Linked DNA regions of Marinoscillum sp. 108. The protein of the gene in region 3 binds, or shares a complex with, the protein of the main gene of each other region. Links are inferred from orthologs where the notes say so. Each region holds a gene or a part of one and is shown on either strand. Other genes may lie near its edges.

Region 1 (10,164 bases), on a different replicon or contig from region 3:
GTGGATGAAAACGCAGGTCGTGGAAGAGGCATGAATTTAGTGAAGACACTGATAGAGGAGATGAATGGAACATTTACCACCACTTTTGAGGAAGGTAAGTACTTCAAACTAATCATAAATTTACCCATCAGTGGTATTGTAGAAGACCAATCAAAAGAGCATGAGACTACTGATAGTTGATGATTCATCAATTATGCGTCGCATAATTGAGAAAAATCTGAAAGATTACGATATTGAGATCATAGGTATGGCTCCTGATGGGGCGAGTGCTGTGAAGATTGTTAAGGAAGAAAAACCAGACGTGGTAACGCTGGATATTACCATGCCGGGAATGGACGGTTTGGCTTGCCTGGATGAAATCATGCTTATGCACCCAAAATGCAAGGTTATGATCATCACGGCTCTATCAGATAAATTAACCGGCCTGAGAGCATTGGATAAAGGCGCACGTGGTTTTCTTTATAAACCTGTGAATGCCGATGATCTCGCCAAAGCTTTTGACCGATTACTAAAGAGAAATGAAAACAAGCAAAGCGGAGTTTGATGCCACCTGTAGTCTGTTCATTAATTCAGTCAACAATTACTTCAGGCACCTGACAGAGATTGATTCCGAACTGAACGTACCTTATATCAAGCAATCCGAAGGTCTGATGTTGAAGGACTATACCGGAATGATAGGAATATCTGGAAATCGGAAGGGATTTGTTTATATTTCAGCTAACCGAATTATGTATGAGGATCTGATTAAGATTTTCATTGGGATAGATGATCCTTCTGAGGAGGATATCCTGGATATGGCTGGCGAAATCTCGAACGTGGTGGCCGGAAACGTCCGTGCGAACCTGGGAGCCAACTTTATGATTTCAGTGCCTGTCGTGTTTCAGGGGATGCCTTCCAAGTTGAAAATACCCGAAGATGTCTCCATATACGTAATTCCGATAGTTTGGAACAACCATGAAGCATTTGTGGTTATTGGTTTGCAGTAAAATTTCAGCATGCTTGATCAGGAACGCACGTACTATAACCTTGGAGTTTCGTCTTTAGAGGATGTAACAAAGAAGAACTATTTTTCTTTGTTTCCTGAGGAGGTCGTGGCAAGTTTTCTGGATGCTTTCATTATCAATCTCCCCATGAGTGGCAAGGTAGGGGGGGATGGCTTCTGGATTTTCAAAGACGGAGAAGATCTTTTTATTGCGCTCTTTGACTGTATGGGGCATGGTCACCTGGCCAGTATGATGACTCGTGTGTACAAGCAATCACTCCAGCGGGTGATGGAGTCGTATGAGACCCGTGATCCCGGGACTATTCTGAGATACCTTCATCACAAAATTGCCACTAAGTTTAGCGACAGAGAAAAACTCCAGGTGGGTACCGGTGCTGATGTGGGACTGCTTAAAATCAATTTAGCCATCAGGCATGTAGAATTCGCAGGCGCCAAAGTAGATTTAATGCATGTGAAGAAGGGTAAGATGGAGATCATCAAAGCTGATAGAATGCAGATTGGTGAAATGTTTGAAATGCAGCATACCTATCAGACCAGCACCATTGTGTTGGAAGAAGGAGTGAAGTCTAACCTCTATCTATCCAGTGATGGCTTTCGTGACCTGATGGGTGGCGATAAGAATAAGAAGTTGGGAAGGAAAATGGTGGCTGAAGCCATTTTGGAGAATGCTGATAAACCAATTTTAGATCAAAAGACTTTGCTGACCACATTCATCGATCAATGGAAAGGCTCCAATGATCAGCCTGATGATGTCCTCATCATGGGGTTTGCACTTTGATTCAACCCTGAATCACTCAACCTTCTGAAGTATTCAACTTTAGAATCCTCAAAAAATTATCGTCGAGTATCCAGATAAAAAAAGGAGCAACGTTAACAGCAACTCCTTCCAGTACGGATTTGACATGAAAGGCTGTTTTATGAACCTTATTTTCTTTTTCAAAAAACTCGTTGATCAGATTGCCAGACATGATTTGGATCTGAGGTACCCTGAGTTCCAATTGCACGCCCAGATACTCAGATATTTCTTTCATAGACAAGGCTGCTATCACATTTTCGATTTCTGACATGAATCCATGCTTCATCAGCTTGGTTTCGGTCCGTTTGTCTGACTTGAATTCGGGTGGAAGGCAGACAGTATTGATCAGGTCTACCTCATGATCCAGGATAACGAAATAGAAAGCCCCACGGATATCGCCACTGAATACCAGCTTGACCAGGTGCGCCTTGAATCGACCTAACAGGTCTAATTCAGGAATGGGGGTCAGTGGACCTACGCCATAGGTGATATGACTGGCATTGACCCTTATTTTGAGCATCTGCTCCATAGACTGCACCGCTTTCTTGATCGCGTTGCCTATAAGCTCCGAAATAAGTTCCCTCTGTTCTTCTGTAAGACGATTGTTTGGATGAGTAGCTGACAAAATGTGTTTGTTTGCCCAGTTAACGGCTGTTATCAAAGATAGTATAAAACCTATGGTCTTTTGAACCTTTATACGGCATTATTACGAGCTTTTCTTGGATAGTTTTTAGGGAAAAGTGACCTATATAAAGCCCAATTCACCTCTAACTCAGCACTATTTGCAACCCTCATGAGGACTTTTCTGGTCTGTTTTACAGGCCAGAAAAGTCAAAGTCATCCAGAAATTTAGTGGTGAATTTTCCGGATTTGAAAACCGGGTCATCCATCAATCTGATATGGAACGGAATGGTGGTTTTCACCCCTTCTATGACCATTTCCTGCAGAGCTCTCTTCATACGTACGATGGCCTCTTCTCTGGTTTGCCCTGAGACGATCAGCTTGCCAATCATAGAGTCATAAAATGGTGGAATCACATATCCGGCATAGACGTGGCTGTCTACGCGAACACCATGACCACCTGGGAAATGTAGATTGGTGATCTTTCCGGGGCTAGGTCTGAAGCCATTGGCCGGATCTTCGGCATTGATACGGCACTCTATAGAGTGTAGCTGTGGATAGTAGTTCCTACCAGAAACCTCCACCCCAGCGGCTACCTTGATTTGTTCTTTGATCAGGTCAAAATCCGTTACTTCTTCAGTAATAGGATGCTCGACCTGAATACGTGTATTCATCTCCATGAAGAAGAAATCACCATATTTATCCACCAGGAATTCTACGGTACCAGCTCCTTCATATCCGATGGCCTCAGCCCCTTTGATGGCCGCCTGTCCCATTTTCTCACGCAGTTCCTGCGTTACGATCGGAGAGGGCGTCTCTTCTATGAGTTTTTGATGTCTTCTCTGGATGGAGCAGTCTCTTTCCGAGAGGTGACATGCCCGTCCTCTGCTATCACCTACTATTTGTATTTCGATGTGTCTAGGCTCTTCTACGAATTTTTCAAGGTACAGACCGTCGTTGCCAAACGAAGCGCCAGCTTCCTGGCGGGCATCATCCCATGCTTTCTTGAATCCGCTTTTGTCCTTCACGTAGCGCATGCCTTTACCACCTCCACCAGCGGTAGCTTTTAGCATTACAGGGTAGCCGGCTTCTTCAGCCAGTTTCATCCCTTGCTCCATTGACTCTAGCAACCCGTCTGATCCTGGTATGGTAGGTACTCCGGCTGCTTTCATGGTGGCCTTGGCGGTAGCCTTGTCACCCATGGCATTGATCATGTCTGCAGAAGCACCTATGAATTTAATGCCATACTCTTCACAAACTTTAGAGAATTCAGCATTTTCAGCCAGGAAACCATACCCAGGATGTATCGCATCTGCATTGGTGATTTCTGCCGCAGAGATGATCTGTGGTATTTTCAAATAAGAATCTTTACTGGCAGGAGGGCCTATGCAGACGGCCTCATCGGCAAACCTTACATGTAAACTGTCGGCATCAGCGGTAGAATAGACGGCCACAGTTTTGATGCCCATCTCTTTACAAGTACGTATAATACGAAGAGCGATCTCTCCGCGATTAGCTATGAGAATCTTATCAAACACGATTTTTTATTTTTTGGATTAAGAGGGGTCTACAAGGAATAAAGGCTGATCGTACTCAACTGGTTGAGCATCTTCCACGAGTACCTTCACTATTTTGCCAGATATTTCAGATTCTATTTCATTGAAAAGCTTCATGGCTTCAATGATACAAACCGGATCTCCCTGCTTAACAGCATCACCTACATTCACGAAAGCTGGTGATTCAGGATTGGCTGATCGGTAAAATGTACCAATCATTGGTGACTTGATGGTGATGAGGTGTGCATCGCTGGCAGGTGCGGGAGCAGCTGGTGCAGCTTTGGGAGCTTCACTGGCAGCAGCTGGTGCTGGCGCCGGAGCCGGTGCTGCTGGGGCAGCAGGCGCTGGTGCTGCAGCCACAGTTACCTGAGGTGAAGATCTTTTCACATTGATCTTGAACTCCTCTGTTTCTATGTTTACCTCTTCAAGGCCTGAGCCTGAAATAAAATCTATTAAATCACGAATTTCTTTTGCTTTCATTATTTAGCATTTTTGGTTGTCTATCAAAATGGGCGCAATAAGCACTTAAGATCGATTTTACTCTGGCGGTAAATAAAGGTAATTATTTTATTTAACTCGTTCCACGTAGGAATTTGTTTGTGTATTCACCTTGATGACTTCATCCTGGTTCACAAACAAAGGCACCTGAATGGTGGCTCCTGTCTCCAATTCGGCAGGTTTGGTAGTGTTGGTGGCAGTATCCCCCTTCAGACCGGGCTCGGTATACACCACTTTGAGAATCACGTGTTGTGGTAATTCTACTCCGAGTACCCTTTCCTCTTCAGCATGGAAAAGCACATCTACTTCTTGTCCGTCTTTCAGGAGTGCAGGTGCGTTGATCAATGAATCGGATATGGGGAGTTGCTCAAAGGTGGTACTATCCATAAAATGGAAGCCCATGTCATCTTTGTACAGGAACTGGTATGCTCTTCTTTCCACCCGGGCGGTAGTCACCTTGTGGCCGGAGGTGAAAGTGTTGTCGATCACTCGGCCGGTCGAAAGGCTCTTGAGCTTGGTACGCACAAATGCGGGACCTTTTCCGGGTTTTACATGCTGAAATTCAATGATGGTAAAAAGGTCATGATTAAACTCGATAACAAGACCATTACGAAAATCTGCAGTTGTTGCCATGGTAAGTTTTTTGTGAAATTATTTTGGATCGTAGGCCCATTTAAGCCACGTTGCTCCCCAGGTAAATCCACCTCCGAAAGCAGCAAGAATAATATTATCTCCTTTTTTGAGCTGAGGCTCATAATCCCAAAGGCACAATGGTAAAGTCCCAGCTGTAGTGTTGCCGTATCGCTGAATGTTCAGCATCACTTTGTCATCACCCACACCCATTCTGCGGGCAGTAGCATCAATGATGCGTTTGTTTGCCTGATGAGGTACCAGCCAGCTGATATCGTCACTGGTCAGGTTATTTTTTTCCATGACCTCTGCCGCCACATCTGCCATATTGGTGACCGCAAATTTGAAAACGGTAGAGCCCTCCTGAAAGGCAAAGTGCTCACGCTGTGCCACAGTTTCTGCGGTGGCTGGTTTGCGACTTCCACCTGCTTTCATGTGCAGATACGGTGCCCCAGAACCATCAGACTTCAAAATGGAATCCATCACACCCAGGTCTTCTTCAGTGGGCTCCAACATCACGGCCCCACCTCCGTCACCAAAAATAATGCAGGTGGCCCGGTCAGTGTAATCTATAATGGACGACATCTTGTCAGCGCCAATGATCACCACCTTTTTGTAGGTGCCGGACTGTATGAACTGTGCTCCTGTGGCGAGTGCGTAGAGAAATCCTGAACACGCGGCACTAAGGTCATAACCAAAAGCATTTTTAGCACCGACCATATCCGCTACTATATTGGCTGTAGCCGGGAAAGGCATATCAGGCGTTACAGTGGCACAAATAATCAAGTCAACTTCTTCTGCTTTTGTATTCGTCTTGGCCAAAAGGCCCTTAACTGCTTCAGCACCGATCACAGAGGTTCCCTGACCTTCGCCTTTGAGAATCCTACGTTCTTCGATGCCCGTTCTGCTCCTGATCCATTCGTCGTTCGTGTCGACCATGGTTTCCAACTCATGGTTGGTAAGCACATAGTCTGGAACGTACCCATGAACCCCGGTAATTGCCGCGCGGATTTTTGTCATGCTATATTGATTGTTTGGCTGTATTAAGCCAGAACTTCTTTTTCCATAACCACTTTACCTTTGTAGTAAAGCTTGCCTTCATGCCAGAATGCTCTGTGCGGAAGGTGTGGTTCACCAGTGGTTTGGCATATTACGTAGCTCTTTGGAGTAGCTTTCACATGCGTTCTTCTCTTGTCCCTTCTGGTTCTGGAAATTTTTCTCTTAGGGTGTGCCATCTTATTTTTCTATTTTTTTCCTTTAAGTTTTTTCAATGCTTCCCATCGTGGATCCACTTCACCGTTCTCTCGGTCCGTATCCTCATCTTCGGAAGTATATATCAAATCTGGCTCGTCATCTTCTGTCTCCTCATAACGTGGATGAAGCTTCTTCAGAGGCACTGCCAGGGTGATAAATTCATAAATAAACTCACTTACATCGATGGTGGCTGTGTCATCTTTGATCACAATCACATCATCGCTGAGTGAGTAATTGTCCTCACCAAATTTAATGATGAGTGATTCTTCAAGCTTAATCGGATAGTCAAAACTATCCAGGCTACGGTCGCAGATGAGTTCCACTTTCACATCAATATGAAAGTGAAGGTTCATCATGGTTTCGGATTTCTCCAGGCTGAGTTTACAAATACCACTGCCTTTTTCCACCAAACTGTGCTCATACATCCCCAGTAGTCGGTTATCAATCTGAAATTCAAACTCGTGAAGCTTGTAGCCTAAATTGAAAATATCTATCTGAAATTCCCTGAGCCCTTTCATGCGCTTTCCTTCTGTCCGCTTAAAGAACCGCAAATTTAGGAATAAACCACATATAAAAAAACAAATTTCGTGGGGATTGTCTATTGGTGCTCTGATCTGTTTTTGAATATATCTGCAGCCATATAGATGGCGTTTCTCATAGAAGTCTCGCTGGCCTCTCCTTTGCCGGCGATTGGGAAGCCGGTGCCATGGTCAGGAGAGGTTCTGATGAAGGAAAGCCCTGCAGTGAAATTTACGCCCGTATCGAAGGCCATGTTCTTGAAAGGGATCAAGCCCTGATCATGGTACATGGCTAATATCCCGTCAAAACTTCTGAATTGATTGGTGCCAAAAAAGCCATCAGCGGGGTACGGACCAAACACGAGGTTACCCTTGTCTTTAAAGGTTTTGATAGACGGGCTGATAATTTTTTCTTCCTCTTCACCTAAAAGGCCATTTTCACCAGCGTGGGGGTTGAGCCCTAGCACTGCAATTCTGGGCTTTTTGATTCCGAAATCCTTCTTCAAGGACTTAATCATTAAATTCAGTTTGGCTTCAATACGCTCCTGTGTGACTGCCTGAGCCACTTCTTTCAATGGAATGTGACCAGTAACCACACCCACTCTCAGGCCTTCTGCGACCAAAAACATGAGGCTATCTTTAGCTCCATCTTCCTGCGTGAGGAATTCCGTATGCCCGGGAAATTTGAAATCATCGGACTGTACCATCTCCTTGCTCAATGGAGCAGTAGCAATGGCGTGTATTTTTCCTGATTTCAGGTCTTCAAGCGCTCTTCGGAGCGAGGCAATGGCATATTCCCCGCCGGATTTTCCAGGCTCACCTGGGGTGATTTCAATTTCCTGCTCGTTCAGGTTCAAAACATTTACCTTCCGCTGATGAATGCTCTCGATGCTTTTAGTCTGATTGTAAGTGAAATTCTGGAGGTCGAGTTGTTTTCTGTAAAAGGAGATGACTCGTCCATCGGCATAGATCACAGGCGTGAGATGCCTCAGTATCCTGTTATCATTAAGGGCTTTGATGACCACCTCTGGCCCAATACCATTAAAATCTCCAATGGAAATACCTATTATTGGTTTATTCTCTCTGTTTTGAGAAGTATCACTCATATTTTGTCAAATTTACAGCGCCGAAAAGTTAATTCATTTTAAAATAATCAGACCCTTTGAAACAGGTAACTCCCAAAAAGCATTTAGGTCAGCACTTTCTGAAGGATGAAAACATCGCCAGGAAAATTGTGAACGGACTGGATCCAGGAAAGATGTCAACTTTGATAGAAGTGGGGCCGGGCACAGGAGTATTGACCAAGTATTTGCTGGATGAATTTCCAGATTTCATAGCGTTTGATGTGGATACTGAATCTGTGGCTTATCTAAAGGATCATTTTCCTGAACACGCTACTAAATTTTTGCATCAGGATTTCCTCAAATACAATCTGGCCGAAATGAATGGGCCTATAGGCGTCATTGGCAATTTTCCATACAACATCTCCTCCCAGCTATTTTTTAAAATATGGGATCATAGAGATACGGTGAACGAAGTGGTCTGCATGATCCAAAAGGAGGTGGCTGACCGGATCGTTTCAAAAGAAGGCAACAAGACCTATGGGATACTGAGTGTATTGCTACAGGCTTTTTATGATATCGAATACCTCTTCACTGTACCGCCGCAGGTGTTCAATCCCCCACCCAAAGTACAATCCGCAGTGATCAGGCTTACCAGAAACGAAACTGCCCGACTGGAATGTGATGAAGCTCTGTTTAAAAGGGTGGTGAAAGCCGGATTTGGAAAAAGAAGGAAGACGTTGCGCAACGCCCTAAAAGACTTAAATTTGGATTTTGCTACTGATACCGAAGTTTTTGGCCAGCGAGCTGAACAATTGTCGGTGAGTGAGTTTATACAGTTGACAAAATACATTTCCGCATGACCACCGAATCCATCATGGAGTTTGCGCTTAGCAAAGAGTTTTTGGAGCGCTTCCAGCAAGCACTGGATGAGAAAGATGAGGCTTTCATCAGGCAGTCGCTTGAAGGAGTCAATCCGGCTGATATCACCGCGCTGCTTTATGAGTTTGACTCGGAAGAGTGCCACTATGTGTTTGGGCTTCTGCCCAAAGAGGTGGATGCGGCCATCCTGAATGATCTGGAGGAAGATGTGAGGGTGGATTTCATTGCGGAGTTCACTCCTGAAGAGCTGGCTAAGTACATCGAGTATCTTGATTCTGATGATGGAGCTGATATCCTTTATCAGATGTCTCTCAAGAAGCGGGAGGAAGTTATCCGATTCATAGACAACGAAGAAAAGGCCAGCTACATCCTGGACCTACTCAGGTATGAAGAGGATGTGGCTGGAGGACTGATGGCCAAGGAGCTGATCAAAGCCAATATCAACTGGACCATCAAGCAGTGTATAGAAGAGATACGCAAGCAGGCTGAAAATGTGCAGAAGATCTACTCTGTATATGTGGTGGATGACCTTGGCAAACTGGTGGGGAAGGTGTCGCTGAAGCGGATCATTCTGGCAGAAGACAGTGCTAAAATCGCCGATATATATGATGATAATGTGGTTTCTGTGGAGACCTATATGGATGAGGAAGAGGTAGCTATCATCATGAGAAAATACGATTTGGAAGCAGCTCCGGTGGTAAATGCACGTGGAAAGCTGGTAGGTAGAATCACCATTGATGACATTGTGGATGTGATCACTGAAATGGCTGAAGAGGAACGTCAGATGATGGCTGGTATCAGTGCTGATGTGGAAGAAGACGACACGGTATGGATGCTTTCCAAGGCCAGATTGCCATGGTTGATTGTCGGTATGGTAGGGGGATTGTTGGGCGCCCAGTTTATGGGGCTTTTCAGAGGCGATATTGTGCTCATTCCTGCGCTGGCATTTTTCATCCCGCTCATTACGGCCACAGGTGGTAATGTGGGCATACAATCCTCGTCCATTGTTGTACAAAGTCTGGCTAATCCCAATGTATTTGCAGGAGGCATCGTGCAGCGACTGATGAAAGTGCTTTTTGTAGCAGTGGTCAATGGCGTGATTCTCGCTCTGATGGTATTTGGTGTGGTCATGATGGTGAATAGAAACGAACCCCTGGCTGCCACCGTGTCCATTGCGCTGTTTAGCGTAGTACTCCTGGCTTCTTTCATGGGCACTATCACCCCACTGATTCTGGATCGGTTTGGGATCAATCCGGCACTTGCATCAGGTCCATTCATCACTACAGCGAACGATTTGCTGGGATTAGCCGTTTATTTTTCTGTCGCCCATTTGCTTTACAATTTA
Region 2 (10,267 bases), 2.6 Mb from region 3 along the record:
CTTGGCCTCTTTCCCATCGCGTGACCCGCGATTCTTGCGCACACTCTCCATATCGAAAGTGTTGGCGCCCAAATTTGAAAAACTATCGTTAATAGAGCTTTGAATCCCCTCAATGGCCGTAAGAATGCCCACGAGCGAAGTGATACCAATGGCAATAATGGCTGCTGTGAGGAAGGTTCTGAGCTTATTGGCCATCACTGATTTTATTCCTTCTTTTACGTTTTCTCTGAGATCCATGGGTTACCTTTATCGCTTTGGAAAGTTAGTGAGAACTATGCTTTATGAATGACTGTTGCAGTATTAAATTTTGATAGTGGGATGCGTAAACTCTTTCTGATTCTAATCCTTTTTGTTGGCTTTCAGGCCAAATGTGCCTACATCCTCATTCCCATGGATGAAACACAGACCGATCACCTAAAGGCATACGGAATTACTTACTGGATGTTGACCCAGGAGGTGCCAGCCGACTGGTTGCTGAATTATCGCGGAGGTAGTTTTATGGTCAAGCACCTCCAAAGTATCGAAAATGAATGTGTCATCCGAAATGTATCCTATGAGATTATTTCTGATGCACAGGCCAACCAAATCCTGAATGAGATCGCCAGCCCGGCCTCCAATATGGACGTAATGAAGCTGGAGAAATATCCAAAAATCGCAGTGTACTCCCCTAAAAGCAAACAGCCCTGGGATGATGCCGTTACCCTGGTGCTGACCTATGCAGAGATTCCCTACGACGTGATCTTCGATGATGAGATCATGTACAATGAGCTCCCTAAGTACGACTGGCTCCACCTCCATCACGAAGATTTCACAGGTCAGTATGGCAAATTTTACCGCACCTACCAGCACTTCCCCTGGTACCAGCAGCAGCAGCGTGAGTATGAGGAGTCTGCCCGCAAGCATGGCTACTCCAAAGTGTCTCACCTCAAACTGGCTGTAGTCAAGAAAATACACGGGTTTGTTGCCGGAGGTGGTTTCCTTTTTGCCATGTGTTCTGCCACAGATACTTACGACATAGCCCTGGCTGCAGAGGGGTTAGACATAGTGGAATCTATGTATGATGGTGACCCTGCGGACCCTAATGCCCAGAATAAGCTGGACTTTGACAAGACCATGGCCTTTCAGAATTTCCGCCTGGAAAGAAATCCCTATGAGTATGAATACTCTGACATAGACATGCAGGCACGCGAGCGAGGATTGAAACAGGAAACGGATTTTTTCTCACTCTTTGAATTCTCCGCCAAATGGGATCCCATCCCTACCATGCTGACCCAAAATCACGAACACATCATCAAAGGCTTTATGGGACAGACCACTTCATTCAGGAAGTCTCTTATCAAATCGGATGTGGTGATAATGGGTGAAACACGCTCCGTGGGCGAAGCAAGATACATTCATGGAGTTATGGGCAAGGGCTTCTGGACATTCTACGGCGGACATGATCCTGAGGATTACCAACATTTCGTGAATGAACAGCCAACAGACCTGAACCTTCACCCCAACTCACCGGGCTATCGGCTTATCCTCAATAATATCCTCTTTCCGGCTGCCAAAAAGAAAAAACAAAAAACTTGATTTGTGACTTAGAAGTCAACTGTTAATGCATCCGGTCTCCTCGTAGTTCGAGGCTTCTGATAATATCAGCTTCTGCAACGAGGATCTCCTCCCACCGGGCTTTCACATATTCCTCAGTCATATAGACTTTGGCCAGCTCTATGAAATTGACATAGTGCCCCGCCTCAGAGACCATCAACTCATAATAGAAAGTCTGCAACTCTTCATCCGCAATGTTTTTCCAAAGCAACTTGAAGCGCTCACAGCTACGTGCCTCTATCAATGCGTTCATGAGCAGCTTCTCCACTAGCTGCTGATCTCTGCTACCCCCCTTATTCAATACTTTGTTCAGTGCGGTAACATATTCGTCTTTGCGGGCATACCCTAACGCATATCCTCGCTTCTTAAGCTGCTCAATTACACGTTCAAAATGAGCCCATTCCTCAGCTACCACCGGAGTAAGTACGTCTACCAACTCCGACTTTTCAGGATACTGAATGATCAGAGAAATGCAAGATGAGGCCGCTTTCTGCTCACAATAAGCATGATCAACGAGAATGTCCTCTATTTGCATTTCAGCAATGTTGACCCAGCGTGGGTCAGTGGGTAGCTTAAGCCCCAATACGGTTTTGTGGTCCTCCATCATTAGTCAAAAAACATCCATCTCACACCAAAATCCATCACCTGAGACTGCCCCGGGTAATAGGGTGTCACAAAATAGCCATCATTACTTTGCTGGTTGATATTGGTCATTTTCACAAAAGCTCTTAGATTATTGATTTTCATACTCAGAAAAAGGTCTGCGGTGTAAAACTGCTCGATCAGAAACTCTCGCTGCAAATGAAACTGCTGGATCTCAGGTGCATATCCCATTGCGTAATACTGACTTTTGGCATGTACATCTATACCCACTTCCACCCCCATGGTATCTTTAAACCAGTATCCACGCCAGAAAAAACGGCCATTGTAAAAAAACTGTGGAACCTCCATATGGTCAGCGCCCCCGCCAGAAGTGTTCGTATAGTATACCTCATTTTCCAGATGAAAAGCTTCTTTGAGTGCTTTATTCGTGTACAACCTGAAATTAAAATCGCCACCCAATGAAGCCATAATGGCCACATCGCCACTCTGCTGGGCGGTTTTCTCTTCATCAAAGTAGAAGAACTTATCCAGGCTCAGCAACCTGCCCTGAGGCCTGATCTTCAAAAAGCCCAAATCCACCTGCAGACCAGCGGTTATCTCATTGCTAAAAGCAGAAGCAAAACTTTGATTCCACTCGTGATGGTTGCCAAAATACTTCTCATAAATAAAGGCTGGCTTGTACCGCACAGACTTGTATGACCCAAAGAGGAAGTCGGAATTGAGCTGACCAGTCAGCTGGTATTCACCACTTTGCATCAGCTCTCCTTTCGCCTCTATGTTGAACTGGTCTTTCCAATCAAACCGGGTATAACCACCCAAAAACATCTCACTGAAACGCGGCGTAGGGTCCTGATAGAGGTTGTCAAAATCAAGGTCTCTCCTTTTGAGGTATAGGCGGTAAAAGATGTTGGCCAGATCTCCCTTAATCCCCACTTCATTGACCATCTCCTTCCACGTAAATCGCTCATAGGTACTATCCGTCCCCAGCAAAAACTGATCGTAATAACCACCATAGGTAACATCAGTCCCGCTGGACACATCTTTGAAGTCCTGAAAGCCTACCTCCTGATTTTTCAAATCAAACTGATGATAAAATTGCAGTGGGGTGGTCCAGTTATACTGGTGATAGAGGTGAAAATTAAGTCGATCATCATTAGACCGGGCCTCTGAAAGCTGGATGTCAGAATCCTGGTATTCAAATAGGTCTGCTTTGGTCGCCTGAGACAGATCCTCTATATAGATACCTCCGGTTTCTTCTATATCGTACCCCATCTTCACCATATGAAACATGGCGCTATAAGGCTTCTCCTTGTGTTTATAGTAAGTATACAAATCGAAAACCGTACCCACCACATTGCGATCTTGCTGACCACTTTTACCAATCTGCTTATCGGAGGTGATCCGATAAATATCAAAACCCACATTCCAGTTTTCGTTGACATTCCGGCTAAAGGCCATGTCCACCACAGATCGACCTTCTCCCCCAAATACCACCATCAGATTGATATGTGGCGACTTGGAGTCATAGTATTTTAGCTGGTCAGGGTTAATCATGTAAGGATCATAAACCGAAAGACCGCTGGTACGCCCTATCTCCTTTGGAGCCGGGTAAAAAATCGGGAACAGGGCTGTCCCATTGTTACCCAGGTCCTGAAACTTTCGTCGCTCTATATCGAGTTTGGTGAATTTCTCTAATTCGTAAAGTGTCGTATCAGGGTGCCTTTCCTTCTCCTGATTGTTTTTCAGATCGCTCTCATAAATGATCAACGTGGTTTTAGATCCGTAAACCAGTTCACTGGAATCATCCGTGATTTGAGCTGCTGAAAGCAGACTCATCAAAAGAAGTATTGCCGATAGTGATTTTTTCACAGCGCAAAAGTATAATCAAATAGGTTCTTGGGCATAGTTTTTCAGTTTCGACTCCAGGTTAGACAGGAATAACGATTCGTCCTTTAAAAATTTCGTACGAATGGGCAGATAAAAACAGGAATAATCGCGCAGCTCCTGAAACTGCTTCAGCTTCACCATGTCTTTCTCTGTGGTGATCAGGCTGGTATCTTCGTCCATTTCACGGAGAATGTCACGCACATCCGCTGGCTTGTAGCGATAGTGGTCTCTGTAGTTATAAGTGTGCTTCACGGCATAGTTGCGGTGGAGGTAATTTTCAAAAGGCTCAGGATTAGCCATTCCTGAAATGCCCAGTACGTTTCTTTTGAGTTCACACCCATTCCGAAAAACCGGCACCAAAGGATCATACTGTACAGTCATAAAATACACTGCTGCTGAGGTATATTTCTGGATCTCATGCCGCATCCTTACTTGATCTGCCTCACTCATATATTCCGGACACTTGGTCACCACCACGATATCCGCACGCTGCACCCCACGTCGTGCTTCACGCAGCCTTCCTGCCGGCAGCAAATAGTCTCTGTGCAGAGGATTTTCATAGGTAGTAAGCACAATCGACACTGAAGGCGTGACTCTTCGGTGCTGAAAAGCATCGTCCAGCAAAATGGCATGCGCATCCGGCACATGCCCCAATAACTCAGAGATGGCCAGGTCACGCTCTGCCCCTACAGCCACAGGAACTATCCCATGATATTTCTGCAGGTACATGTAGGGCTCATCCCCAATAGTATCAGGTGTGTCAGCGATGGTAGCCAACCTAAAGCCATAAGTTCTCCGCCCATAGCCACGACTGAGAGTGCATATTTTCTTGTCCTGTCCTTGAAAATACCTCACCAGATAGTCAATCATTGGTGTTTTCCCGGTACCGCCTATGGATAGATTACCTACTACCACTACATTTGTATCAAAGCGAACCGTTTTCTTTACCCCATGATCATAGAGCAGGTTTCTGAGCCTGATGATCAGGTCAAACAAAAGTGCAAAAGGAAATACAATAACTTGCCACCAATACATAAAGGGAGTTTACTATGCGAATCAAAGATATTACAGATTTCTTAGAGCAATTTGCACCGCTCAGCTATCAGGAGTCTTATGACAACTCAGGGCTCCTCGTTGGTGATGCCAATGCAGAGATTTCGGGGATTGCCATTACACTGGATGTGACCGAGCAAGTTATTGATGAGGCCATTCGCAATGGAGATAACCTCATCATCGCCCACCACCCGTTGATTTTCAAAGGACTCAAAAGTCTGACCGGAAAACACTGGGTGGAACGATGTGTGATCAAGGCGCTAAAACATGACATTGCACTTTATGCCATCCATACCAACCTCGACAATGTGCACCTCGGTGTAAACAGAAAAATTGCTGAGAAATTATCGCTGAAGAACATTCGTGTTTTAAGTCCAAAGTCGGAGGTCCTTTCCAAGCTGGTTACATTCGTACCCCATGAAGATGCCCAGCAGGTACTGGATGCCCTGTACAAAGCCGGTGCCGGGCAGATCGGTCAGTATGACCATTGCAGCTTTCAGACGGAAGGTACAGGCACTTTTCGACCAGGAGACGGCTCCAGCCCGCATATTGGCAACCACCATGTGGATGAAACGGTCAATGAAAAGCGGATCGAGCTCATTTTCCCCTCCCACCTCAAGCATCGCATGGTCAGTGCCCTGCACAATAGTCACCCCTATGAGGAAGTGGCCTATTACCTCTCCACACTCAGCAATACAAACCAGGAAGTAGGGTCAGGCATAGTGGGTGACCTCACCTCCCCCATGGGCGCATCAGAATTCCTCCGTCACCTCAAGCAAACCATGCGCACCGACTGTGTCAGACATACCCCAATTTGCAAGGAAAAAGTATCAAAAGTGGCCCTCTGTGGAGGAGCTGGAAGCTTCCTGCTCACTAAAGCAATAGGTACAGGAGCTGATGTCTTTGTCACTGGCGATTTCAAATATCACGACTTCTTTGAAGCCGATAACCGAATCGTGGTAGCGGATATTGGACACTTCGAAAGTGAGCAGTTCACAAAGGACTTGCTTTATGATATAATAAGCGAAAAATTCACTAATATTGCACTCCGTTTATCGGAGGTACAAACGAATCCTATCAATTATTTGTAATACTACATGGAAAACACCGTAGCGAAAAAGCTCGAAAGCCTCGTAAAATTACAATCCATCGATTCTGAACGTGATGAACTACTGAAGATCAGAGGAGCCTTACCCGATGAGGTAATGGACCTTGAAGATGAGATTGCTGGTTACCAGACGAGAGTTGAGAAACAAAACTCAGAGCTTGCGGAACTAGAAGAAAATATAGCGAGCAACAAGACCGCCATCAAAGACGCTGAGAAACTCATCAAGAAGTATGAAGAGCAGCAGATGAATGTTCGCAACAACCGCGAATATGATGCCATCACCAAAGAGGTGGAGTTGCAGCAGCTTGAAATTCAAATTCTTGAAAAGAGGATCAAAGAAGCTTACGTAAAAATCGATTCGAAAAAAGAAGAGATTGCCCAGACTGAAGGTATTCTATCAGAGCGCACAAAAGATCTTGATTCTAAGAAAAACGAACTGGATACTATCGCAAGTGAGTCAGAAGCGGATGAGCAGAAACTCATGAAAGATAGAGATAAAGCGGCTAAGCAGGTAGAAGACAGATTGCTGAAATCTTACGAGAAAGTAAGAGAGAACATGCGAAATGGCCTGGCTGTGGTACCGGTAAAGCGTGGCGCCTGTGGCGGCTGTTTCAATGTGGTGCCCCCGCAGAAGCAAGCAGAAATACGTGAAAAGAAGAAAATCATAGTTTGTGAGCACTGTGGCCGAATCCTCTCAGATGTTGAGGATGAAGTGATTGAGGAAGAAAAACCCAAACGCAGAACCAAACGAACAACGACTAAAAAATAATGAAAGCGCCCTTGTGGCGCTTTTTTTATATCACTCCCTTCTCTGGGTGCTTGCCTTTGATGGATCTATAATAGGATTTGATGAACTCCAGGTCCGCTTCCATATCCCCTGTTGGGTAAAAAGGCTCCCGATACTCCACCACTCTGTGCTCAAAGTCAAAACCCACCATCACGATGGGTACTCCAGCCTTGTGGGCGATTCTGTAAAAGCCGGTCTTCCACTCTGGCACATATGACCGTGTGCCCTCCGGCGTAATGGTGATAATAAACTCCTCGTGCTGCTGAAATAACTCTACGACCTGATCCACCATGTTGGTATTCCTCGATCGATCCACCGGAAATCCACCTACAGCCCGCATAAACCACCCCACCACAGGAAGATCAAACAGTGATTTTTTGGCCAGAAAGTGACTCTTCAATCCACTAATACTCCTGGCTGCCACCCCCACAAAAAAGTCCCAGTTACTCGTATGTGGTGCCACGATCACAACATATTGCTTCAGGTCGGGACGCTGGCCTTTCATCTTCCAGCCTGTCAGCCTAAAGCAAAATCTAAAAAACAATTTCTTCATGGGGTTATAGTTTCTTCAATGCTCCTTCTTTGATGGCTTTTCGAGCATACTTATATCCGAACTTGTAAATAGCCTGAGCCTGCTTAAAATCAAACACCTTAAACTTACTCAGTCCAGGAGGCTCCAGAAACACGTCACAGTGCTTCTTTCTGGAATGAACATTCTGAGTGACAGTCAGCATCATGGAGCGCTCCATCAGGTCGCGCCAATTACCCAACTCATATCCCTTGTCGATGGGATTACAATGCAGGGCTATGATCTTATCACAACTCTTCTGGATAGATGCGTAAGGAAGGTTGTCCAGAATTCCTCCATCCACCAATGTTCTTTTACCTATGACTATCGGATCAAATACCACAGGGATACTACAGGAAGCCAGGATGGGTTTAATAAGTTGGCCCTTCTTAAAGACCTTTACCTTCCCTCGTTTGATATCGGTGGTGGATACACACAATGGAATTTTAAGGGCTTCAAAGGAATCCTCCGGAAAGTACTTTTTTAGCTCATGCGAAGCCCGTTCGATATTGAGCAGGCTTCGCCAGTTAAATGACGGGCGGAACGTCGTGAGGAAATTGGTTTTTTCAATAAAGCCGCATATCTCCGATGGGGTGTATCCCGCACAATAGAGACCACCGGCCAGTGCTCCTGCACTGGAGCCGGAAACAATATGGAACGACAATCCCTCTTCCTCCAACGCCTGGATAATCCCTAAATGTGCGATTCCCCGGGCACCACCGCCAGATAATACGAGACCTAGTTTCATAAAGTCAAATCGCTATAAATACCGATTTCCACCACTAACACATCCCAATACCCTGTGCGGATAATCATCTGCATCAGGCCACTACGCCCATATTTGAAAACTTGTCGATTCGTTCGGCAATTCGTTTCTCTACGGAAAGTTTCTCCAGGCTCTTAATATGCTTCACCACTTCTTTCTTCAACTCTTTTGAAGCCGCCTTCATATCTGTATGTGCTCCACCAAGGGGCTCCTTAATGATGCCATCAATCAACTTATGCTGAAGCATGTCCTTGGCAGTCAATTTAAGCGCCTCTGCAGCCTGTTCTTTATAATCCCAGCTACGCCATAGAATTGATGAGCACGACTCAGGAGAGATCACCGAATACCAGGTATTTTCCATCATCAATACTTTATCAGCTATGGCAATACCCAAAGCACCACCAGAAGCTCCCTCCCCAATCACTACACTTACTATAGGTACAGTGAGGGTCATCATTTCTTTCAGGTTTCGGGCTATAGCCTCTCCCTGTCCACGCTCTTCTGCCTCTATACCCGGAAAAGCTCCAGGAGTATCTATCAGGGTGATCACAGGGGTATTGAATTTTTCTGCCAGCTTCATCAGACGTAGGGCCTTTCGGTAACCTTCTGGATTGGCCATACCAAAATTACGTTCCTGCCGCTGCTTGGTATTGCGACCCTTCTGCTGACCGATAATCATCACCGAGAGTCCGTCTACTTTGGCAAATCCGCCTACCATGGCCTTATCGTCCTTCACCGTACGATCACCATGGAGCTCTATAAAATCATCGGAAATTTCATAAATATAATCCAGTGTGTAAGGTCGTTCGGGGTGTCTGGATAACTGAACTTTCTGCCACCGGGTCAGGTTTTCAAAAGTATCTTCTTTCAACTTCACAATCTTTTCTTCCAATTTTGTGATAGCCGCCGACACGTCTACATCACTCTGCTGGGCCAACAGTTTCATGTCTGCCAGTTTGCTTTCTAATTCTACGATTGGTTTTTCGAATTCTAAGTGCATGTATTGAAAAATTTTGAGGTACAAATGTAGCCATAAATACCCTTTTCAGACATTTTAACCGAATTGAAAAACACATTTAAAATATTTGAAATGAAGTGTTGCATTTGAAGAAGTAAGGGTATAGTTTTGCAACGCAATTGAGCAAACGGTGTGGTAGTTCAGCTGGTTAGAATGCCTGCCTGTCACGCAGGAGGTCGCGGGTTCGAGTCCCGTCCATACCGCAAAAAATTGCAAAACCCTCTGATTTTCAGAGGGTTTTTTTTGTTTATAGAGGTTTCGAAAGAATCAAGGTATAAATTCTCCTTGAAGCTTATACCTGTTCAACTCTTATCCAAAACAGAATTTCTCTCAACCAACTTCGGCGCAATATCCAAAGCCTCTGACTCGGTTTCATTCAGTAAATCCAGAAGAGTGGTCACGGCCATGCGGCCCATTTTATTGGTGGAGTGCTCTATGCTCGACAATCTGGGAAAGGTGTACTCACACAATGGCCGGTTGTCAAAACCCAAAACCGAAACCTCCTGTGGCACCTTCACTCCTATCACATTGAAGTGGGCAATCACCTGGGCTCCGATCAGGTCATTGTAACAAGCCACTGCATCGTATGCCCCTTCCTGCCAATATCGGTCAAGAATCTCAGAGGCAGTACCATCCGTATCCAGGAAACTTGCCGTACAATTCGGAAGGCCGCTTTCACCCAAAGCCTTATTATATCCACTTAGTCTGGCCACGCCATTCTTTAGCGCCTGAGAGAGTCCTATAAACAATAGCTTTCGGTGCCCCGAAGCTATTAGGTACTTACCTCCAAGGTAGCCACCTTCCTCATCATCAAATGAAATATGAGGAAAAACCTCCTGGTCTATGATTCGATCAAAAATCACCGCGTGCTTACCCAGAGCAGG
Region 3 (10,385 bases):
GAGCACGTGGTGAATCTGCTGAAGGAGAAAACCGATGGCAAGATTTTGCTGGATCACTTTCTGGAAGGGGCTATTGAAGCTGAAGCTGATGCCATTTGTGATGGTACGGATGTGTACATTATCGGGATCATGCAGCACATAGAGCCCGCAGGGATCCATTCTGGAGATTCTTATGCAGTACTACCCCCTTACAACCTGGGGGATTTTGTGATTCGGCAGATCGAAGAGTACACGATTAAAATCGCCAAGGCGCTGGAAACCGTTGGACTTATCAATATTCAGTTTGCCATCAAAGATGACAAAGTCTATATTATTGAGGCCAATCCAAGGGCTTCCCGTACGGTGCCTTTCATTTGCAAAGCCTACAGGGAGCCTTATGTGAACTACGCGACCAAGGTGATGCTGGGAGCCAAGAAGGTAAAAGACTTTGATTTCAAACCTTATAAGCACGGATATGCCATCAAAGAACCCGTGTTCTCTTTCCACAAGTTCCCTAATGTGAATAAGGAACTGGGACCCGAAATGAAATCTACGGGTGAAGCCATCTACTTCATCGATGATTTGATGGATGATTACTTTCTTGAAATTTACGCTGAACGAAACCTCTACCTCAGTAGATAAGTTAATAGAGTACTATGTTAAAATTCTTGTTGATAATAGCCCTCATATCTTATTTGATCTATCGAGTAGGAGGGTTTCTTTTCAAAATACTCTTTTTGGGCGCCCAGCAGCAGCGTCAACAATACCAAAGTACAGGACAAACTCATCAGCAGCATGCCAGAAGGCGTGCTGCTGGAAGTAACCTGGACATCGACTATGTCCCTGGCGATCGAAAGAATGAGAAAAAAGATTTCAGAGGCGGGGATTATGTTGATTATGAAGAAGTTAAGTAAAATCTGACTTTTTCTGAATAGATCAATGCTGCGGCATGATTTAGAAAAGCGAATGACTTCCTCTCAAATTACCCAACATCACTTAGTTTTGCAGTTCACTTAAAATCGGCATATGGCTTGGTTTAAAAGACAAGACAAAGGAATCAACACTCCTACGGAGAAAAAGAAAGAGGCCCCAGACGGACTCTGGTATAAAACCCCAAGTGGCAACATCATTCACATGCGCGAGCTCAAAAACAATGCTTACGTATGTCCTGATGATGATTATCATGTAAGGATTGGCTCCAAAGAGTACTTCGAAATTTTGTTTGATGACAATCAATTCACAGAGCTGGACGCTGAGCTCACCTCTGGTGATCCGCTCAAATTTATAGATACCAAAAAGTATCCTGAGCGTATCGCGGCAACGCAAAAAAAGACGGAGCTGAAAGATGCCGTAAGGACGGCCTATGGCAAAATGAACGGTCGTGAAATCACCATTTGTTGTATGGATTTTGCCTTTATTGGTGGGTCTATGGGATCAGTGGTAGGTGAGAAAATCGCAAGAGGGATCAATCATTCTTTAAAAAAGAAAGTCCCTTTTCTGATGATTTCCAAATCTGGGGGTGCCAGAATGATGGAAGCGGGATTTTCGCTCATGCAGATGGCTAAGACTTCTGCAAGACTGGCATTGCTTTCGGAGGCCAAGATACCTTATATCTCACTGCTTACCGACCCCACCACTGGCGGGGTGACGGCATCATATGCCATGCTGGGGGATTTCAACATCGCTGAACCTGGTGCACTGATTGGCTTTGCCGGCCCGCGTGTGATCCGGGAGACCATTGGCAAGGATTTGCCGAAAGGTTTCCAAAGCGCTGAATTTGTAAAAGATCATGGCTTTTTGGACTTCATTGTGGATCGGCGGCAGCTCAAAAGCAAGCTGACCTCCCTGCTAAAAATAATCTATTGACCAGGTGAACATTTGGTCAAACATACTGTTACCAAACCGAGAACTAAATAGACTTATTCTGCCTTTATTCAGAATAGTTTATCACTTATATTTGCTTCAATTTAAGTTCAATCAAAAGGCTTCAGCCCTATGTCATCAGTCATAATTACGTCAATTATTGCCTTTACCGCGGTAATTCTCCTGTTAGTGTTTATCCTGCTTTTTGCTCAGTCCAAGCTGGTGCAATCTGGCCCGGTTAATATCATCATCAATGGTGATGAGGCTAATCCGATCACCACTTCAGCCGGATCTACGCTACTTTCTACACTTTCTGGTCAGAAAATATTCTTACCATCTGCATGTGGTGGGGGTGGTACCTGTGCCATGTGTAAGTGTAAAGTGGAAGAAGGGGGTGGTGATGTGCTGCCAACCGAGGTAGGGCATTTGAGTCGCACAGAGCAGAAGGAAAAAGTCCGACTTTCATGTCAGGTGAAAGTGAAGCAGGATATGAGAATAGAGATACCAGAGGAGATTTTCGGTATCAAGAAATGGGAAGCGACCGTAGTGAGAAACTACAACGTGGCCTCATTTATCAAAGAATTTGTTGTAGAAATTCCTGAAGACATGGACTATCAGGCGGGTGGCTATATTCAGATAGAGGTACCTGAGTGCGAAGTGGACTTCAAAGACATGGACATTGAGGCTCACCCTGAGGAGCACGATCAGCCGGATAAATTCCAGCTGGAGTGGGACAAGTTTGGGCTTTGGGATCTGAAAATGAAAAACACGGAGACCATCGAGCGTGCCTATTCTATGGCCTCTTATCCTGCAGAGGGAAGAGAGATCATGCTGAATGTGAGGATCGCTACACCTCCGTTTGACAGAGCAGCCAATGGCTGGATGAAAGTAAATCCAGGGATTGCTTCCTCTTATATTTTCTCAAGAAAAAAAGGAGACAAAGTAACTATATCAGGTCCTTATGGTGAGTTCTTCATCAATCCATCTGACGCAGAGATGCTTTATGTAGGTGGTGGTGCGGGTATGGCTCCTATGAGGTCTCACTTGTATCACCTCTTCAAGACCTTGAAGACCGGTAGAAAAGTGACGTACTGGTACGGGGGTCGATCTAAGAGAGAATTGTTCTACCTGGATCACTTCTTTCAGTTGGAAAAAGACTTCCCTAACTTCAGTTTTTTCCTTGTGCTCTCTGAGCCACTTCCTGAAGACAACTGGAAAGTGAAAAAAGATATTCATGATAAAGAAGGTGACGGTTTCTTAGGTTTCGTTCACCAGGCGGTGATCGATCAGTACCTGAGCAAGCACGACCAGCCGGAGGAAATTGAATTGTATTTCTGTGGACCTCCATTGATGAACGCCGCTGTTCAGAAAATGGGAGAAGACTATGGAATCCCTGATGAGAACATCCGATTCGATGATTTCGGAGGGTAATCCGATGAAGAAAATGGAAAGGGAAAGCGAAAGTTTTCCCTTTTTTTGTGCCTGATCCTCCGTGGCAAATAGCCTCGGATTTTTTAGTAGATTTGTTTTGAATATAGCCCTCATTCAATGGACCTGAAACTGTTTTTTGATCCTATTTCCAGGGAAATAGACCTCTCCAAGTTACCCACTTCAGCACTGGCACACTCTATTTATATCAACCAGGAAAAGATGCCCGAGATAGATGACAAAGACATAGCCATCATTGGGTTACAGGAGTCCAGGGGCGCTGAGGAGGGAAATCAGGACGGAATTTCTCGCTCGGCCACCGAAATTCGCAAAAGTCTTTATCAGCTCAAGAAAGGGTCAGGTAACTTCAGGGTGGTGGACCTGGGAAATTTCAGAAATGGACCTGAATTGGAAGATACCTACCAGCGCTTACAGGAGGTATGTGCTCATCTCATGGAGCAAAATATTCTTCCATTGATCATAGGCGGAAGTCACGACCTTGATATTGGCCAGTATATGGCTTACGAAAATCAAGACAAGATTATCACCATGCTCAATATTGACAATAAGCTGGACCTGACGGACCCGAAAACAGGTATCCCCAGCCAATCGCACGTTCACCGGATTTTCAAGCACGACCCTAATTTCTTATTCAACTATTACCAGCTGGGGCATCAGTCTTATCTGGTGGAAGAAAAGGAAACTGAACTACTTGAGAAGCTCTATTTTGAGGTAGTCCGACTGGGGATGGTGAAGGAGAACATTAAAGAGCTAGAGCCCATCGTGAGAGATGCAGATATGGTGAGTTTTGATATCTCGGCTATACAGGCTCATTACTGCCCCGGAGCTACAGATGCCAAGGTTTATGGGCTCACTGGCGAGGAGGCCTGTCAGATCTGCTGGTATGCCGGGCTCAACGATAAGTTAAGCTCTATTGGGTTTTATGAATACGATGTAGCCAGGGATACCGAGGACCGCAAGACAGCTTTTGTTCTGGCCACCATGATCTGGTATTTCATTGAAGGCTTTTATAATCGCAAAGGCGATAAAAACTTCAGGTCAAATGATTATTTGGTCTATGAGGTAGCCCTTGGCGGGGAGCCTTCCACCATCCGGTTTTATAAAAGCAAGATTTCTGAGAAATGGTGGATGGAGGTACCCCATCCGGAGGAGACTTCAGGTTTTCTGCGAAGCAGAATGGTCCCCTGCAGCTATTCAGATTATCAGATGGCTCAGAGCGGTGAAGTGCCCCACAGGTGGATTACCACCTACTCTAAGATGATTTAGTACTGCTCGGGTACCACAATCCAGAGGATTATGTACACCAGAATCCCCGGGAAACCCACGCTCAAAGCAGACAATACGAGGTATCCTATTCTCACCAGAGTAGGATCCAGGTCGAAATATTCAGCGATTCCCCCACAAACACCAGCAAGCATTGAGTCTTTCTTGGATCGATATAGTCTTTTGGTCATTTCCATTTTATTTGTTGTTTAAATATGGCAGATTTCTGGTAAAAATGTGCAGTAATCTGGTTCCGGAATTGAATTTTGCGCCGGAAGATGAGCCACTGGTTGGTTGTGATTCCGCTTCATTAGCATCCACTTCAGCCACTTGTTCCTGATGTTCGGGAGCTGGCATGTTGATGTTGTCTGCTGTGAAAATCGGGCTATTCATTGTCATTATCAATGCAATGATCACTCCCAGAATAATGAGTAGTGTTTTCGCTTGCCCCCTTTTGATATTTGTATTTTTTCCTAACATGACATTGTCCTATTGGCAATGGTTGTGCCAAAAAGTATAAATATCTGTAAATAAGTGACTTACGATATTTCCTTGCATAGATGTCACCCGTATACTGTGCGTTACCGGACAAAATAGAAAAGGGATGTGTTCGGTATCAGTCATTCGCCATGGTGGGGTCCAGGTATTTTCATTTAGAGAGCTATATTCTCAATATGGGAAAATAAACGGACTCCTGAAAATTATAACTATTTGGTATACAGTGTTTTGTGATTTCGGTGCGATTATTTCTTATTGGAGAGCATTGTTGAATTAAAAAATCGAAAAAAATGAAACCTACTAAGCCCGTTATGAATACATTTTTGAAGCTTTTTGGAGTGGTTGTTATGGCCGTACTGGTCGTGGCTTGTTCTGGTAAAAAGGAAAAGGAAACCCCTGAGGATGCCATGACTGAACTAAAGGATTCTTTTGAAGAAGAGAAAAAGGATCTGAAGTACGAGTTGGAAGAGATCAAACTGGATGTGGAGAAAGAGTTGGACAATCTGGATGACAAGATCGCTGAGGCAACAGATCAAAATAAAACACTTTTGGAGAAAATGAAGGCAGATCTCAATGAAAAGGCCGATGACCTTGACCGTGCCATAGATAAGGTGGAAAACTCAACCAAGCAGGCGTGGAATGATACCAGGGAATTTGCCGCTGAGACCTCAGAGGATGTGAAGAGTTCACTTAAGGACTTTGGCGAAAAGATTAAAGAAAAGTTCAGTAACTCCTAAAATTTAGGAACTAAATAGTAGAAAGTGAAAAGCCATTCCGAATTTCGGAATGGCTTTTTTGTGTTGAACATGTGCCGGGTGTATTGATTTTATTGGATCAAGCAATATTTGTGTGGGTATCACTTCAGAGTTTATATTTTGCAAAACTGAAAAAAATCCACTGTAGATCCAGAAAAGTAAGGGCACAAAGGCGGGTGGGGCATCCAAGGCAAGTGTGAATCATTTTGACTCCAGAAAATTTTTAAAAAAAGCCAAAAACGATGAGTCGAAATGATTTTTTGCGTTGGTGCCTTTTCTTTTGCTTCGTTTTTCTTTGGGCAAGCAAAGAAAATGAAGGGTAAGTAGCCGATCAGTTGGATTGAGTCATATGAGGTGCCAGATTACGGATCACTATCCATCTTTAATACAATCACCCCACAGATTTTCGGGTTGATCCATTTTATTGAAGACAAAGGCGACCTATCGTATAAGCATACCTCACTTTTGTCTCAATAATGATAAAAGATGCCTGTTTCACTTGGTCTAATATCGGATAATTCAAATCTTTACTGGAAAGGTGTACGTTACCTACATTGTCACTTTACTTTCATCCTTATGAACAGAATATTTACCCTGGCCTTTGCCCTTGTTTTAAGTCTTACCCTATTTGGTCAGGAGTCTGACTCTGAACCTGTGATGGATTTCGAGCGCTATGATCCCATTTCCTCCCTTGTCGTGCCAGAGCATCCGGTTACCCGGGCCAGGTTCCCTTTTATTGATGTGCACAGTCACCAGTGGAACCTCACAAAGGACAGGATCGCCAAGATTGTTGGGGAAATGGATACGCTGAACATGGGGATCATGGTGAACCTGAGTGGCAGGGGATATGACAGGGAAGCGGGCGATATTGGTAGTCAGGAGTATCTGGCCGGTATGACCAGTCGTATAGCGGGCGAAGCTCCGGGTAGAATTGTGGTTTTCACCAATGTTTCCTTCAAAGAAATAGGTAATCCGGGATGGTCTGAAGAGGCCGTTCGCCAGTTGGAAGAAGATGTGAAAAACGGTGCCAAAGGGCTGAAAATTTACAAGAGCCTCGGGATGGGAATCAACGATGTGAATGGGAATCGGGTGGCCATAGATGACCCCAGGATTGACCCTGTTTGGGCCAAATGTGGTGATTTGGGGATTCCGGTGATCATTCATGCGGCAGACCCTAAGCCGTTTTGGGACGATCATGACGAGAAAAACGAGCGCTGGCTGGAGTTGAAACTGCGGCCAGGCAGAAAGAGGAGTACTACTGACCCGGCTCCCTGGGAGCAGATCATAGCTGAGCAACATCATATTTTTGCTAAACACCCGGGGACCACTTTCATCAATGCACACATGGGATGGATGGCCAATGATCTACAGGCTTTGGGAGACCATTTGGACCAATATGCCAATGTGAATGTGGGTATAGGGGCTGTGATTGCTGAGTTGGGGAGACAGCCACGAGCCGCCAAAGCATTTTTTGAACAATATTCAGATAGAATTTTGTTTGCCAAGGATGCCTATAATCCAGAGGAGTACTACACCTATTTTCGGGTGCTGGAGACTGCCGACGAGTATTTTCCGTACTACAAAAAGTACCATGCTTTTTGGCGTATGTATGGGCTGGATTTATCTGATGAGGTGTTGAAAAAGGTATATTACAAAAATGCCCTCAGAATCATTCCGGGGCTCGATGCATCGCTTTTTCCAAAATAGCAATGCGCTTTGAGGTGATCCATGGATGTGATTTTTGAGAGAGAATGCATGCCAAAAGTTGGATTATATCGATATGAATACCCGACTCATCTAAAACCTTAACCCTTGATGAGTGCAATTTCCTACATTTATTAATTCTCAGAGCCAGGAAATTGACACTCAAAAAATTCATACCGTCATTAGGTACCAACGTTCCCATAGAGGTCAAACTCTTTGAGGTCACTTTGATATTGACCATCCTGATTCTCTATTTCTGGCTCGTATTTGGTTTTTTTTCCGGGTATGAGAATGCCATCATGGTGATTTACCTTGGTGGAGCTATCACTTATACAGGTTTTTATATAGCGCACAAAAGATGGGCAGTCTTTAGAATGATGACTGTCGGATATTACAGCCTGCTTTATCTTTTGCTAGGCCTGGCCTGGTTACCTTCTGGTGGTGTAATGGGCTCTATTCACAACATGTTTGCGCTCATTTTCTTATCTGGGTTACTCATTCTCAAACCCAAAGAGTTTAGGCTTTTCATAGTGGTCTCTCTCACGATGGTACTTGGTTTTACGGTCTTTGAAATTGTCAATCCTGATGCAGCTAGACCCTATACGGATGAAAGGCAATGGATGATTGATATTGCTGTGTCTAATGCCCTGATGCTCTCGGTACTTTCTTTCACTTTGTTTTTTTATAAAAAAGAATATGAGAGGGACAGGGAAAGATTAAAAGCATCTAACATCTCCCTAAGTAGAGAGAAGTTGCGTGCCGAGTCGGCTGATCGCATTAAGACCAGCTTTTTGACTAATATAAGTCATGAGATCAGAACACCACTCAATGGAGTGCTTGGCAATCTCGATCTTCTGAAAAGGACCAAACTTTCTCCAGAACAGGCCCTTCTACTTAAGGACATGAGCCATTGTAGCGATATTCTGCATGGACTTATTTCGGATCTACTGGACATCACTATGATAGAAGAAGAGGGGATGGTCCTGCAAGAGGACAGAATAGATCTGCACATGGTGGTGTCTAATGTGATACAGTTTTTTATTCCGAAAGTGGCTTTAAAGACTGGAAATGTTTCCATCAATTATCATTCGGACAAGCGAATCCCTAAGTACCTGAGAGGTGACCTTACCCGAGTACGTCAGGTACTGATCAATCTCGTAAACAACGCAGTGAAGTTTACCGATGAGGGGGAAATCAATATCCGCTCAGTACTTTTATCTAAAACTTCCCGACAGGCCGAGATTAAAATAAGTGTTGCTGACACGGGCATGGGAATTCCCGAGGCTCAGCGAGCTCATATTTTTAACAGATTTCATCGGGATGATAACAACCCTTCTTTGGAAGGCATAGGCCTTGGTTTGAGTGTTTGTAAAAAGGTGGTGGAAGCCATTGGTGGGGAGATTGGGTTGGAGAAATCAGCGGAGAAAGGGTCGTGTTTTTACTTCATTCTCCCGTTCAAAATTGAAGGGTCTAAGTGGGATGATCCTGAAATTGAAGAACCTACCATCAACAAGTATTCTCACCTGAATGTACTGGTAGCTGAAGACCAGCAGGTGAACCAGCTCGTTACCAGAAAAATGCTCCGAACATTGGGCGTGAGTAATGTGGAGATTGCTGAGAATGGGAAGAAGGTGGTGGAAATGGCTGCATTGAAAGCCTATGATTTTATACTGATGGATGTGCGTATGCCCATCATGAGCGGAATAGAAGCTACACGCGAAATTCTCAAATCCGCAAGCTCCAGACCTCCTGTGATTGTAGCCGTGACGGCCAATGTCACCAAACACGAGATGCAGGACTGTTTTGAGGCCGGAATGAGGGACTTCATCAGCAAGCCCTTTAGCCTTGAGGTGTTGCGATCCTCTTTCGAGAAGTTTCTGGGTAAGGAAAAAGCCTGACAAACCGGTGAGGTGGCTCAGCCACAGGACTGAGCGTTGATTTTTTTCCATGTACGCGCTCATTTCTTTCCGATCCTCCCGTTTCCTTCAAAATTGAAAATTTTGAAAATATCTTTAACTTAATTTTTTGATGTGTAAAATCTGATGGTTATTTACCATTGGAATTACAATAGGTTTAATGAAGTCTAGAGAACTCTATATTGCTTACAGTGTGCGAAGGGACCATGATCTCTGGCAAGACCTTTGCGCGGGAGATAGAAACGCTCTGGATTATATTTACTACTCTCAGGTGCCGGCCCTTTTGTCTTATGGTCGCTACTTAACACCCGATTCCACACTCGTGGATGATTGTATTCAGGACCTTTTTGTGGATTTGTGGGTGAAGCGGGATCGTCTGGGACCGGTTCGCACCATCCGATTTTACCTGATGAAATCCCTTAAGCACAGAATAGTCAGAGAACTACAAAACCAGAAGAAGCGTAGGAGTCTGACCGAATCAGAGGGTGCTTTTGAGGAACTGGAAGATCCCAATCCATTTTTTTCTGCCGGCCAGTATCAGCCAACATCCGCTGTAGTGGAGTGCCTGAATAAGCTCTCACCTCTCCAAAAGGAGATCGTCTATCTGAAATATTTCAATGGACTGAGCTTCGATGAAATTGGCGATATCCTTGAGTTGGACAAAAAACAGCTCTACAACGCCCTTTCCAAGGCCATGCACAACCTCAGAGGAATGCTGAAATTGGCAGTGCTAATGATTTTGCTTGTTTATTGATAAATAATCAATAGATCAAGTCATATTCTACATAAATCATTAAATCATCACTATTTCGTTGTTGTTGTTGCAAATGTTTAAAAATTTCTTCTTTTCCGGGGAGTAATTTGAGCATGCGCTGTATCTGTAGGATATAAAAGCTCAAAATACCTACGTGAAGACCTGGAAGAAAAAATACGATGATTATAACCTGGAGGATTTGCT

Evidence for each region.
Region 1: the proteins of accD (region 3) and accB are in contact, whole or in part, in a solved structure (PDB 8UXZ), measured with the Escherichia coli proteins. The link is inferred for Marinoscillum sp. 108 from one-to-one orthologs.
Region 2: the proteins of accD (region 3) and GV030_RS04085 are in contact, whole or in part, in a solved structure (PDB 8UXZ), measured with the Escherichia coli proteins. The link is inferred for Marinoscillum sp. 108 from one-to-one orthologs.

The regions. Positions count from the first base shown.
Region 1 is NZ_LR734817.1:377,025-387,188, reverse strand. The notes cover bases 2,717-5,420. They hold accB (acetyl-CoA carboxylase biotin carboxyl carrier protein), read right to left. Parts: upstream 4,457-5,420; coding sequence 3,977-4,456; downstream 2,717-3,976. Other genes in these bases: GV030_RS19025 (beta-ketoacyl-ACP synthase III), read right to left, coding at 5,126-5,420; efp (elongation factor P), read right to left, coding at 4,544-5,107; accC (acetyl-CoA carboxylase biotin carboxylase subunit), read right to left, coding at 2,717-3,958. Also shown: GV030_RS19065 (nitrate- and nitrite sensing domain-containing protein), read left to right, coding at 1-180; GV030_RS19060 (response regulator), read left to right, coding at 161-544; GV030_RS19055 (chemotaxis protein CheX), read left to right, coding at 519-986; GV030_RS19050 (PP2C family protein-serine/threonine phosphatase), read left to right, coding at 996-1,781; GV030_RS19045 (hypothetical protein), read right to left, coding at 1,798-2,424; more of accC, read right to left, coding at 2,615-2,716; more of GV030_RS19025, read right to left, coding at 5,421-6,124; rpmF (50S ribosomal protein L32), read right to left, coding at 6,148-6,339; GV030_RS19015 (DUF177 domain-containing protein), read right to left, coding at 6,349-6,876; 4-hydroxythreonine-4-phosphate dehydrogenase PdxA, read right to left, coding at 6,957-7,982; 16S rRNA (adenine(1518)-N(6)/adenine(1519)-N(6))-dimethyltransferase RsmA, read left to right, coding at 8,039-8,800; mgtE (magnesium transporter), read left to right, coding at 8,797-10,164; GV030_RS18995 (NAD(P)-dependent oxidoreductase), read left to right, coding at 10,164-10,164. UniProt on the Escherichia coli protein: This protein is a component of the acetyl coenzyme A carboxylase complex; first, biotin carboxylase catalyzes the carboxylation of the carrier protein and then the transcarboxylase transfers the carboxyl group to form malonyl-CoA.
Region 2 is NZ_LR734808.1:983,971-994,237, forward strand. Bases 7,394-10,200 are described here. They hold GV030_RS04085 (acetyl-CoA carboxylase carboxyltransferase subunit alpha), read right to left. Parts: upstream 9,366-10,200; coding sequence 8,421-9,365; downstream 7,394-8,420. Other genes in these bases: GV030_RS04075 (lysophospholipid acyltransferase family protein), read right to left, coding at 7,394-7,584; GV030_RS04080 (patatin-like phospholipase family protein), read right to left, coding at 7,589-8,347; GV030_RS04095 (LacI family DNA-binding transcriptional regulator), read right to left, coding at 9,686-10,200. Also shown: GV030_RS04040 (ABC transporter permease), read right to left, coding at 1-237; GV030_RS04045 (asparagine synthetase B), read left to right, coding at 319-1,575; GV030_RS04050 (tRNA-(ms[2]io[6]A)-hydroxylase), read right to left, coding at 1,598-2,197; GV030_RS04055 (putative porin), read right to left, coding at 2,200-4,065; lpxK (tetraacyldisaccharide 4'-kinase), read right to left, coding at 4,081-5,118; GV030_RS04065 (Nif3-like dinuclear metal center hexameric protein), read left to right, coding at 5,133-6,227; GV030_RS04070 (zinc ribbon domain-containing protein), read left to right, coding at 6,234-7,013; more of GV030_RS04075, read right to left, coding at 7,039-7,393; more of GV030_RS04095, read right to left, coding at 10,201-10,267. UniProt on the Escherichia coli protein: Component of the acetyl coenzyme A carboxylase (ACC) complex. First, biotin carboxylase catalyzes the carboxylation of biotin on its carrier protein (BCCP) and then the CO(2) group is transferred by the carboxyltransferase to acetyl-CoA to form malonyl-CoA.
Region 3 is NZ_LR734808.1:3,545,132-3,555,516, forward strand. What follows is about bases 1-2,925. They hold accD (acetyl-CoA carboxylase, carboxyltransferase subunit beta), read left to right. Parts: upstream 1-1,005; coding sequence 1,006-1,845; downstream 1,846-2,925. Other genes in these bases: carB (carbamoyl-phosphate synthase large subunit), read left to right, coding at 1-621; GV030_RS14430 (DUF4834 family protein), read left to right, coding at 636-893; nqrF (NADH:ubiquinone reductase (Na(+)-transporting) subunit F), read left to right, coding at 1,975-2,925. In the rest of the region: more of nqrF, read left to right, coding at 2,926-3,273; GV030_RS14445 (formimidoylglutamase), read left to right, coding at 3,391-4,557; GV030_RS14450 (PspC domain-containing protein), read right to left, coding at 4,554-4,745; GV030_RS14455 (hypothetical protein), read right to left, coding at 4,753-5,034; GV030_RS14460 (hypothetical protein), read left to right, coding at 5,343-5,789; GV030_RS14465 (amidohydrolase family protein), read left to right, coding at 6,384-7,514; GV030_RS14470 (ATP-binding protein), read left to right, coding at 7,667-9,409; GV030_RS14475 (RNA polymerase sigma factor), read left to right, coding at 9,588-10,181; GV030_RS14480 (FecR family protein), read left to right, coding at 10,336-10,385.